2 linked regions of the Candidatus Thiodictyon syntrophicum genome follow. The protein of the gene in region 1 interacts with the protein of each later gene in a pairwise test. Links are inferred from orthologs where the notes say so. Each region holds a gene or a part of one and is shown in the gene's direction. Other genes may lie near its edges.

Evidence for each region. The genes of interacting proteins can lie anywhere in the genome.
Region 2: the proteins of THSYN_RS11730 (region 1) and recJ interact in binary tests that used the Escherichia coli proteins (3 or more experiments, as listed by UniProt). The link is inferred for Candidatus Thiodictyon syntrophicum from one-to-one orthologs.

What each region holds. Positions count from the first base shown.
Region 1 is NZ_CP020370.1:2,793,663-2,799,298, forward strand. Bases 999-4,186 are described here. They hold THSYN_RS11730 (type IA DNA topoisomerase), read left to right. Parts: upstream 999-1,319; coding sequence 1,320-3,986; downstream 3,987-4,186. Other genes in these bases: THSYN_RS11725 (PilZ domain-containing protein), read right to left, coding at 999-1,083; THSYN_RS11735 (TIR domain-containing protein), read left to right, coding at 4,125-4,186. Also shown: THSYN_RS11715 (glycogen synthase), read right to left, coding at 1-82; THSYN_RS11720 (hypothetical protein), read left to right, coding at 398-532; more of THSYN_RS11725, read right to left, coding at 691-998; more of THSYN_RS11735, read left to right, coding at 4,187-4,805; THSYN_RS11740 (tetratricopeptide repeat protein), read left to right, coding at 4,823-5,636.
Region 2 is NZ_CP020370.1:2,108,417-2,113,812, forward strand. The notes cover bases 974-3,921. They hold recJ (single-stranded-DNA-specific exonuclease RecJ), read left to right. Parts: upstream 974-1,562; coding sequence 1,563-3,281; downstream 3,282-3,921. Other genes in these bases: THSYN_RS09035 (sensor histidine kinase), read right to left, coding at 974-1,183; THSYN_RS33585 (hypothetical protein), read right to left, coding at 3,278-3,436; yjgA (ribosome biogenesis factor YjgA), read left to right, coding at 3,464-3,913. Also shown: more of THSYN_RS09035, read right to left, coding at 1-973; THSYN_RS09050 (DUF4124 domain-containing protein), read left to right, coding at 4,216-4,761; 4-hydroxythreonine-4-phosphate dehydrogenase PdxA, read right to left, coding at 4,976-5,396. UniProt on the Escherichia coli protein: Single-stranded-DNA-specific exonuclease.

The sequences.
Region 1 (5,636 bases):
CAGTGGTTGGGCCGCCTTGGGGGCTGATCTGGGACGGGGCCGGCGTGGCGGTCTTTTTGGACTTGGTCGGGCTTTTTGCCATTGCTTGTCACCTGCAAGGTCTGTGCGTCGCGATTGCCGGAGTCTGGCCGCTGCGCTCTAAGTAGGGCACGGTAACGCGCAAGCGGCCCCGGCGTGAAGCCCTGGGTTGTGATTGGGCAAAAAAAAAGCGTTGCCCCCGGGGGCGGACCGCGGCGGGGTCCGGCCGCGTTCGGCCGCGCCTGACCCCGGGCGCTCGGGTGTCCTTGGCGTTAATACGTTAGAGTATCCTGTTATCCCCCTTGGTTGCCATTTGATCGAGTGACCGAACGATGTCCGACCGATCAACGACAGCCTGGGCCACGCCGCCGGCGACGCGCTGCTCCAGGTGGCGGCCGAGCGCCTGCTCCAGTGCGCGCGCGCCTCCGACACGAATGCGATAAGAGCGATCCTTGGAGAGGTGGGGGCCGGCGCGGCGTCTGTTAGTCCAAGAAGAGTATTTGGCCGCAAATAAGCGCAAATAAATCATCTGGTTAGTACCATCGCGGGGGTCACCCGGACAGTAAACAAGCAGTAAACGCCAAGTCTCTGATTATTTGCGTTAATTTGCGTTCATTTGCGGCTAAACTGCTTTTTTCTGGGGTCAAAGGACGTCGCAACGGGACGCGGCACTCAGACCTGCTGCCGCCGCAGCCACTCCAGGGCCGCCTCTTCGCCGTTGAGGCGCCGGCCGTCCTGCATCCAGATCTCGCGCTTGAAGTTCTCGATCTGGCACACCTGCTCCACGATGCGGTGTTTGCGCGGGTCCTGCCCGGCGAAGCGCACCCCGACCTCGAAGCCGTCCGGGGTCGGCTCGCACCAGGCGACGACGCCGGCGGTCTCGAACACCGGCTGCGCCACCGGGATCGTGATATGGATGGTCGCGCCGATGTCGAGCGCCATCAGGGAGCGGAAGCACAGGCCGCCGCGGCTGATGTTGCGCAGGTATTCGCGCCCGGGCGGGACCACCTCGCTCAGTTGCACATCGACGGGGCAATCGGTGGGGTGCCGGATGTATCTGCGCATGGTTACTTAAGCGGCGGGCCTGGGTCGTCTGGGGCGGCGGCGTGAGGCCCCGATGATCCGCGATCCGCGGCCGGCGGGCAAACCGAATTCGATTTTCTCCGTGTCTTTGTGTCTTTGTGAGAGGATTAATGCGGCATGGGTAATGGCATGGCTCCAGGGGGTACGGTGTGGTGTGGGTCTATCTCGTCGTGGCGGCGGTGTTCGAGCGGGGTTGGCCGGTCGGGCTAGCGTGACGCATGGCGACCGTCGTCATCGCCGAGAAGCCGAGTGTGGCCCGGGACATCGCCCGGGTCCTGGGGGCCAACCGCAAGGGCCAGGGGTACCTGGAGGGCAACGGCTGGTGCGTCACCTGGGCGCTCGGGCACCTGGTCCACCTGGCGGAGCCAGACGACTATGGCCCGCCGTGGAAAGGGCGCTGGAGCGCCGCCCAACTGCCCATGCTGCCCGAGCACTGGCGGCTCACGCTCGACCCCAAGACCGCCGACCAGTTTCAGGTCGTCAAGGGCCTCATCAATGACCCGGCCCACGCGCGCCTGGTCTGCGCCACGGACGCCGGGCGCGAGGGGGAGCACATCTTCCGGCTCATCTATGAGCAGGCGCGTTGCCGCAAGCCCTTCGACCGGCTCTGGGTGTCGAGCCTCACCGACGAGGCGCTGCGGGCCGCCTTCCGGGCGCTCAAGCCCGGCAGTGCCTTCGACGACCTGGCCCGCGCGGCGCGCGCCCGCGCCCAGGCCGACTGGCTGATCGGCATGAACCTGACCCGCGCCTACACGGTCCACAACCGGGTCCTGTGCACCATCGGCCGCGTCCAGACCCCGACGCTGGCGATGATCTGTGCCCGGGATGCGGCGATCGCCGGTTTCACCAAGACCCTCTTCTATGAACTCATCGCCCACCTGGCGGAGGGCTTTCTCGCCCGCTACAGCCTGGAGGGGGAGACGCGGATCGGTACCAAGGAGGCGGCGGAGCTTCTGCATCGTGACATCGCGGCGGCCATCGAACCCCACCGGACGGGCACGGTGCGGGAGTTGGACATCCAGATTCAGCACAACCGCCCGCCGCCGCTCTACGACCTGACCACCCTGCAGCGCGACGCCAATCGCCGCTTCGGGCTGACCGCCGCCGCGGTCCTGGAACTGGCGCAGGCGCTCTACGAGACCCACAAGCTGATCAGCTATCCCCGCACCGAGAGCCGTCACATCGGCGAGGACCTTGTGGAGCAACTCCCCGGCATCCTCAAGGGCCTGGACCACCCCCAGGCCCCGGTTGCCCTGGCCCGGCTCGCGGCCGGGCACCGCCTGGGCCGCGCCTATGTGGACCAGACCAAGCTCACCGACCACCACGCCATACTGCCGACCGGGCGGTCGGTCCCCGCGGGCCTGAGCGGGCCGCTGCGGCTGGTCTATGACCTGGTGCAGACCCGCTTCGTCTGTGTCTTCCTGCCCGATCAGGTGGTGGAGGAGACCCGCGTGCTGCTCGCCATCGGCGGTGCGGATTTCGTCGCCCGGGGGGCGCGGGTGATGGACCCGGGGTGGACCATCGCCGAGGGTGGCGGTACTGCCGCGCGCGCCAAGGCGGCCGGCGCGGCGCCCCGGGCGGCGGCGGGGCCGGGGGGCGAACCGGCCGCCGCGGCCGATCCGCCGGAGGCCGCCGAGGAGCAGGTCCTGCCGCCGCTCAAGGTCGGCCAGGACGTCCATGTCGAGCGCCTGGAGGTGCGCGAGCGCGAGACCAGCCCGCCGCGCCCCTTCACGGACGCGACCCTGCTCGGCGCCATGAAGAACGCCGGGCGCAGCATCGAGGACCGGGACCTGGCGCGGGCCATGCAGGCGAGCGGTCTCGGCACCCCGGCGACCCGCGCCGAGACCATCGAAAAGCTGATCCGCACCGGCTACGTGGAGCGTCAACGCAAGCAGTTGCGGGCGACGCAGAAGGGGCGGGTGCTGATCGAGCGGGTGGCCGCACCGCTGAAAAGCCCCGAACTGACCGCCGCCTGGGAGCAGCAACTGCGCGAGGTGGAGGAGGGCGCCCGCCCGGTAGCCGAGTTCAACCAGGCGATCGTCGACCTGGTGCGCGACCTGATCCCGCAGGTCTGGCAGGGGCCGGCCTTCTCCGCGGAGCAGGTCGAGCAGGCGCGGGCCGCCCAGGGGACCCGGCCGGGCGCCGCCCGCGGCGCCCGCAAGGGTGCCATACCGCGTCCCGCCGGGCTCGGCACCTGTCCCGGGTGCGGCCAGGGCGAGCTGATGGAGACCGCCCGCGCCTTCGGGTGCAGCCGCTATCGCGAGGGCTGCGCCTTCGCCGTCTGGAAGACGGTGGCGGGGGTCAAATTGACCAAGGCCCAGGTACGGGAACTGCTGGCCAAGGGCCGGATCGGTCCCCTCGAAGGCTTCCAGTCCAAGGCCGGCAAGCCCTTCAAGGCCGCGCTGAAGCTGGGCGCCGACGGGCGGGTGGCGTTCGACTTCGGCCCGACGCCGGACCCGGCGGCGCCGCCGCGCCCGGGGAGCGATCCCGCCCCCTTGCCCCCGGCCCCCGCGGTCCACCCCGAATCCGCCCCGGCGGCGCCGGCCCCGGCCCCGGCCGCGCGCGGACCCGCGGGGCTGACCTGTCCCAAGTGTGGCCAAGGGCGGATCATCCAGGGACATCGCGGTTTCGGCTGCAATCGCTATCGTGACGGCTGCGACTTCGCGGTGCTGCGGGAGGTCGGCGGCAAGGTGCTGACGGATCTTCAGATCGCGGGCTTGATCCGGGATGGGCGCACGCGGTTGATCAAGGGGTTCACTGACGAGCAGGGTAGCCGGTTCGATGTTCGTTTGGAATTGGACAGCGGATTCAAGGTGCGAGCGCGGCGGGAACCGGCGGCCGAAGAACACGGATTGCCAGCAAATGAAGGCAAGCATGCAGCGTAGTGTCGGCCCGGCCCCTGCGGCAACCCGTCGCGGCCTGGGGGCCGCTCCTACGCAATCCTCCGGCCCCAGTGCGACCCGTATCGCGCCAACGGACCATGGATTACACTGCCGCCACGCCGGTTGACCAGGACCCGCCCGATGCGCCCCGATGACACACAGATCCGCGTCTTCGTCAGCTATGCCCAGCACTCGGACCGGCACTCGGCCGCGGTGCTGGCGCTCGCCCAGGCGCTGCGCGGGCACGGTATCGCGGTCGAACTGGACCGCTTCCACGGTCACGAGCTGATCGACTGGCCGCGCTGGTGCCGGGAGCAGTTGGCTGCCGACCGGGCGCGCTGGGTCCTGATGACCTGCTCGGCCATCTATTGCGACCGCCTGGACGGCCGGGTCGATCCGCATACCGGCAAGGGCGTCTTCTGGGAGGGCGCGCTGCTCGACGACGAGCTCTACGACGGCAAGGGCAACCGGCGCATCGTCCCGGTGCTGCTGCACGACGAGCCGGACAGCGCGATCCCGACCCTGGTGCGCGGCTGGACCCATGTCCGTCTGCGCGGTTTCGACCTCGATGACCCGGGCTATGAAGGGCTCTACCGGCTGCTGACCGGTCAGGCGGCGATCGTCCCCGCACCCTTGGGCCAGCGGATCAGTCTCCCGGCGCGCACCGGCAGCGCGCCCGCCCCGCCCGCGGCCCGACCCCAAAACCTCCCCTATCCCTCGCTCGGCACCCTGTTCAAGGGCCGCGCCCCGGAGCTTGCGCAGATCCGCTCCTGGACACCGAAGCGGCCGCCGCCGCCGCGGACCGACGGCTCGCCACCCTGACCGGCGGGCATCTGCTGATGACCGGCCGGCTCGCCAACTGGCCGGGGTCGGTGCGCACCCTGCCGCTCGACCGATTGGACCCGCAGTCCGCCCGCGACTTTCTGCTGGAGCGCACCCAGCGCGGGCGCCAGACGCGCCCGGACGACACGGTGCAGGCGGGCGCGCTCGCACAGGAGCTGGACGGTTACGCACTGGCGCTGGAGCAGGCCGGTGCCTTCGTCGGGTGCGAGCACAGCACACTCGCCGACTATCTGGCGCGCTGGCGCCGCAACGACCGGCGGGTACAGGGCTGGCACGACGCCTGGCTCATGGACTACCCGCGACCGCTCGCGACTACCTGGCAGACCAGCGCCGAGATCCTGCCCGAGACCGCGCGCGCACTGCTCGATACCATCGCCTGGCTGGGGTCCGAACCCTTGCCGCGGTCCCTGTTCTGCGAGACCGGGGAGGACGCGGGGTCGGCGGGACGGATCGCCCGGCGCGCGCAGTCACTGAGCGGCCTGCTCGCTGCCCAGTCGCCGGACGCGCCGCTGGACCTGGAGGAGTCCCTGGCCCGACTCGCCGAGCTGTCCCTGCTGCAAGCGGCACCGGCCGACTTCGATAGCCCGGGACGGCTGCACCGGGTACTGGCGCTCATGATCCGCGCCGCCCAGACCCCGGAGCGCGCCGCCGCCGCCCGCGCCGCGGCCTTGGCGCTGGCCGATACGGTCGCGGTCGGCGACCCGATGGATGTACGCGACTGGCCGGTCTGGGTGCCGCTGGCGCCGCATCTGGGTGCCTTGCTCGCGGAGGACCGCGACGGGGCGGGCGGGGTGGAGTCGTGCTTGTTGA
Region 2 (5,396 bases), 690 kb from region 1 along the record:
TCTTGGTGGAGAAAAAGGCTGTGAAAATTGCAGTCTGCAGGTCGCGCGCGATCCCCTGCCCATTATCGCGAAAGTGCAGACAATGAACCTGGTGGCCAGGGACGGCCCAGATCCTGATTTCGCCGCTGTCGGTACGACCGGCGGCCTGGATTGCATAGATGCTGTTTTTCAATAGATTGAAAACCAGATGGTGGAAGAGTAACGGGATGACCTGGATGGGCACGCTCGTCGTCCGCGAAATCCGCAGCCACTGCCGTTGGGCCTGGTCTCGGAAGGGATACCGATCAAGGGCTTCAGTGGTCAGGGTCATGGCGTCCACCGCCCGGGATTCATCGGCACCAAAAGGGCGCAGTCCGGCGTTGGCAAGCGCCAGGTCGATGATCATGAAGGCGTGCTCGACTTCCCGGCCGATCATCGTCGGCGCCTCGGCCAATAGTTCGCGCTCCGCGCCCCCAATCGGTGTATGGTCGTCGGCGCTTGCCTGTGCCTCGTCGAGCGCGAGCAGCCGCGGAAGTTTGCCGCCGACGATGTGCGATGCAGCCTCGATCGTCATCAATGGGGTTCGCAGTTCATGGGCGATATGGCTGCCGAGGGCGATGGCGGCAGCGATCTTTGCGCGCTTCTCCCGCGCGAGTTCGCGATTGAAGAGGCTGGTGGTTACGACCGCGAACAGGTAGACTGGAAATTGCTCAGCGAGTTGGGGCCAGGGCACGGGCTGGATACTGGTAAGGGAGTATGCCAGGAACGCGGCGCCGATGCCAAGGGAGAGCATTAAAATGGCATTGAGCACGTCGGAGATCAAGAACACCATCACGATTCCCGCCAACAACGAACCTGACCACACCGTGTTGGCCTGATTGTGCAGAAGCATGAAGGTGAAAAAGAACGGCGAACAGAGCAAAATGGAGAACCACCAGTAGCCGGGGACGTAACGCCGCGCCGCCGGTGGCCAATACTTGATGATCAGTGCGGGAGCGGCAACGCACATGCCGCCGATCCGGATGGCCAGGTTTTCATACGGTTGAGGAAACAGATAATTCCAAACGAAATAAAAAAAGGGGAAGCCGAAAACGCCGAACAGTCCGAACAGCAGCAGCTTGGGTTCGGCATCTTCTGCTGACTCCACGATGGATTGCACGAGCCGACGATAGAGTTGATGGAGTTGCTTGACCAATTTCAGCATGACTTTCCCCGGGGGTGGACCGCACGCAGGACCTGTCCCGAATGAAGGGCGCAACGGCGACGGGGCGCGGCTGCCGGCGACACTGGCACCCCGGTTCGGTCAGTCGGCCGACGGGGCGAGGCCGGAACCCTGGCGCGCGCGTCGATTCCGGCGCAAGGATAGCGCGGGTGCGTCGTCCGCACCGCTTCCACTCGGGCCCCGAGTTCCTGCCGCCCCGCAAATCCGGTTACGATGCCGCCACTCGTGCGCCCGGCGTCAGGCCCGGCGACCGCCGGTCCGCCAAGGCTACCCCCGGCGGTCAATCGTTCGGTGCGCGGGTTCGCCCCCGGTTCCCGTCACCCAGTCCCTCAACCCCCTGCGCGACAGCTTCAGCCAACCAGTGACCCCAACCCAGATCCACCGCGTCCCGACCAATCCCACTGCGGCTCCACCCGCCAACCCCGCGGACCTGCTGCGCCAACTTTATGCCTGCCGCGGCCAGGCGGAGTCCGAGTCGGAGTTGGGGCTCGCCGGGCTTGCGCCCTATCAATCCCTGGCGGGACTGGAGGCGGCGGTGGCGCTGCTCGCCGCCAACCTGGGCGCGGGTGGCTCGATCCTGGTGGTCGGCGACTATGACGCGGACGGGGCGACCGGCAGTGCGCTCGCCGTGCTCGGGTTGCGCGCCCTGGGCGCCCCCGCGGTGTCCTATCTGGTACCGAGTCGCTTTGCCTACGGTTACGGTCTGAGCCCGCCGGTGGTGGACGCGGCGGCGGCGCTCGCGCCTAAGCTCCTGATCACCGTGGACAACGGCATCGCCGGTGTCGCCGGGGTGGAGCGCGCCAATCAACTCGGCATCCCGGTGCTGATCACCGATCACCACCAGGCCGGGGCGGTGCTGCCGGCGGCGGCGGCCATCGTTAACCCCAACCAGCCCGGCTGCGGTTTCCCGAGCAAGCACCTGGCAGGGGTCGGGGTGGTCTTTTATGTGCTGGTCGCCCTGCGCGCCCAACTGCGGGCAGCGGGCTGGTTCAGCGCCGCGCGACCGGAGCCGAATCTGGCCGAGTATCTGGACCTGGTGGCCCTGGGCACGGTGGCGGACGTGGTGACGCTCGATCGCAACAACCGCATCCTGGTCGAGCAAGGGCTGCGGCGTATCCGTGCCGGCCGCTGTCGGCCCGGTATCCGCGCCCTGCTCCAGGTGGCGGGGCGGGACCCGGCGCGGGCCACGGCGACTGATCTCGGGTTCTTCGTCGGCCCCCGGCTCAACGCCGCCGGGCGGCTCACCGAGATGACCCTCGGGGTGGAGTGCCTGCTGTGCGACGAGCCCGCCCGTGCCCTGGACCTGGCCGGTCAGCTCGACGGGCTCAACCGGCAGCGCCGCGAGATCGAGGGCACGATGCGTGAGCAGGCCGAGACCCTGGTGGAGCGCATTCAACTGCGCGGTGACGACCTGCCGCCGGCCTTTTGTCTCTATGGCAAGGGCTGGCACCAGGGGGTGTCCGGGATCGTCGCCGCCCGCATCCGGGAGCGCTATCATCGGCCCTGCATCGCCTTCGCGGACGCCGGGGAGGGGGTCCTGCGCGGCTCTGCCCGCTCGGTGGACGGCCTGAACATCCGCGACGCCATCGATTTGGTGGATCGGCGGCGGCCCGGGCTCATCGAACGCTTCGGCGGCCACGCCATGGCGGCGGGGCTGACCCTGCGCACCGCGGCCCTGGCCGATTTCCGCGCCGCCTTCCGGGAGGCGGTGCGCGAGCAGCTCGGCGAGGCCCCGGTGGTACGCCAGATCCGCTCCGACGGTGAACTGCCCGCGCGGCTCATGAACCTGGAGACCGCCGAGGTCCTGCGTCTGGGCGGACCCTGGGGCAAGGGGTTCCCCGAACCCCTGTTCGACGGCGAGTTCGAGGTGGTCCAGGCGCGCCTGGTGGGTGAGCGGCACCTGAAGCTGCGGCTCAAGCCCGAGCGCGGCCCCTTTCTCGACGCCATCGGTTTCGGACTCGGTGAGCGGCTGGAGCAGGCGCGCGGCTGCGTGCGCCTTGCCTACCGGTTGGATGTCAATGAATATAGGGGGGAACGCGCCCCCCAACTGATCCTGGAGCACCTGCAATCGACCACCTAGACGATGACCCGGACCGCCCGGACCCCTGGGAGACGGACGACGGCGATGACCGCGACGCGACCGACCCCGGTCCGCCCCAGGGCGCCGACGCGCACCTGCAAGACGAGGAGGAAGCGCCCGCCGGCCCCAGCAAGAGCCACTTCAAGCGCGAGCACCAGGCGCTCCAGGCCCTGGCCGAGCGCCTGACCGCCATGCCGCGGGTCGAACTGGAACGGCTGCGGCTCAGCGCCGTGACCTGGGCGGCAATCGAGGAGACGGCCCGCATCAAGGACATTCGCGCCCGCGGCCGACACTACAAGCGCATCGCCAACCTGCTGGAGCGCGAGGACATGCACGCCGTTCACGCCCTGATGGACCAGGCGCAGGAGCGCGAGCGCGCGGACGCCGCCCGCCACCACCGGTTGGAGCGCTGGCGCGAGCGCCTGATCGGCGAGGGCGACGCCGCCTTGAGCGAGTTCCTGGACGAGTATCCGGACGCCGACCGCCAGCAATTGCGCACCCTGGTACGCGCCGCCAAGCGTGACACCGAGCGCGGGCGCCTGGAGGCGCCGCGCAAGCTGTTCCGGTTTCTGCGGGGGGTGGTGGAGGCGCAGCCGGATCGGGACGATGAAACCGAAGATGAAAACGAGTGAGTACAACTGAGGGACGGATTTTCCTGCGCCCCGCTGAAGCCCCGAAGGGGCGTCACATACCAGCCCAGGGCAACGCCCTGGGTATGAGGTATGAGTGAGCCTAGCCCTGAAAGGGCGTGACATAAAGGTCTGCGCCACTATGTCACGCCCTTTCAGGGCTAGGCCGATTAAACTTTCCCAGGGCGTTGCCCTGGGCTGGTATGTTCGACCCCGTTGGGGTCGGCATGCAGATCAACGCAATTGCGCAGCTAAGATGGCGGCAGCGTTTTCGGTGACTGTGAGTCTTTGTTAAGGAGGTCAGTATGCATTTCCCGATCTCAATCCTGAGGCTGTTCGCGGTCGGCCTGGTCGGCCTGGCGGCAGCCTGGAGTCTCGACGCGGCGGCCGAGGAGGCCGCGGTGCAGGTCTATGAATGCCATCAGGGCGGGCAGGTGACCTTCTCCGATGAGCCCTGCGCCGGGCGCGAGCAGACCCTGGAAGTGGATTATTCCCGCCCGGATGCCGCCCAGGCGCGGGCCGCCGCCCAGTCCGCCGCGGCGCGGGAGTATCAGGCGGGGACGGTGGCGCAGGGCTACGTGCTCGATAGCGAGATCCTGAGCCTGGAGCAGCAGATCACGAACCAGGAGACGGAGCGTGATGCCCGCATCGCCGCCCTGCGCAACCAATTGGCCCAGGGCACCGAAGGGACCGACACCGCCGCCTGGGAGGCGTCGTTGAATCAACAGATCGCCTCGACCTACGAGGGCTACACCGACAACCTCCTGGCCCAGCGGGCGCGGCTGGGCACGCTCAAGGCCCAGCGCGAGGCGCTGGGGCGCGAGCCCCCGCGGTCCGGGCCGGCGCCTTAGCTGAAGAAAGAGTATCCGGCCGCAAATGAACGCAAATAAGCGCAAATAAATCGGATAGTTGGCATCGTCCCGGGCGTCACCCGGACGGTCAACGGGCAGCCAAGGCCAAGGTTGTAATTATTTGCGTCAATTTGCGTTCATTTGCGGCTAAACAGCTCTTCCTAGGGTTTCTTGGCCTTTGCTCACCGGCCCGACTGGAATCGGCAGTCGCGCCTCAAGGTATCATCTGTTGCGTCTGTCGATAGGCGGGCGCATAGCGCGCCGCCACCAGCAGCGATTCGATCATGCCCACCGGGCTCGCCGTCCCCTGCCAGGCGATGTCGAAGGCGGTGCCGTGGTCGACGCTCAGGCGCAGAAAGGGCAGCCCCAGGGTCAGTGAGATGGTGCGCTCGAAGTCCAGGGTCTTGGTGGCGATATGGCCCTGGTCGTGGTAGAGCGCCAGGACGGCCGCGTAGCGCCCGGTCTTGGCCTGATGGAAGACCGAATCGGGGCCGATGGGGCCGGCGACGCGCCACCCCCGGGCCCGCGCCTCGGCGACGGCCGGCGCCACCTCCCGAACCTCTTCATCGCCGAACAGGCCGTGCTCCCCGCAATGGGGGTTGAGGCCCGCGACCGCGAGTTCGCCGCCGCCCAGA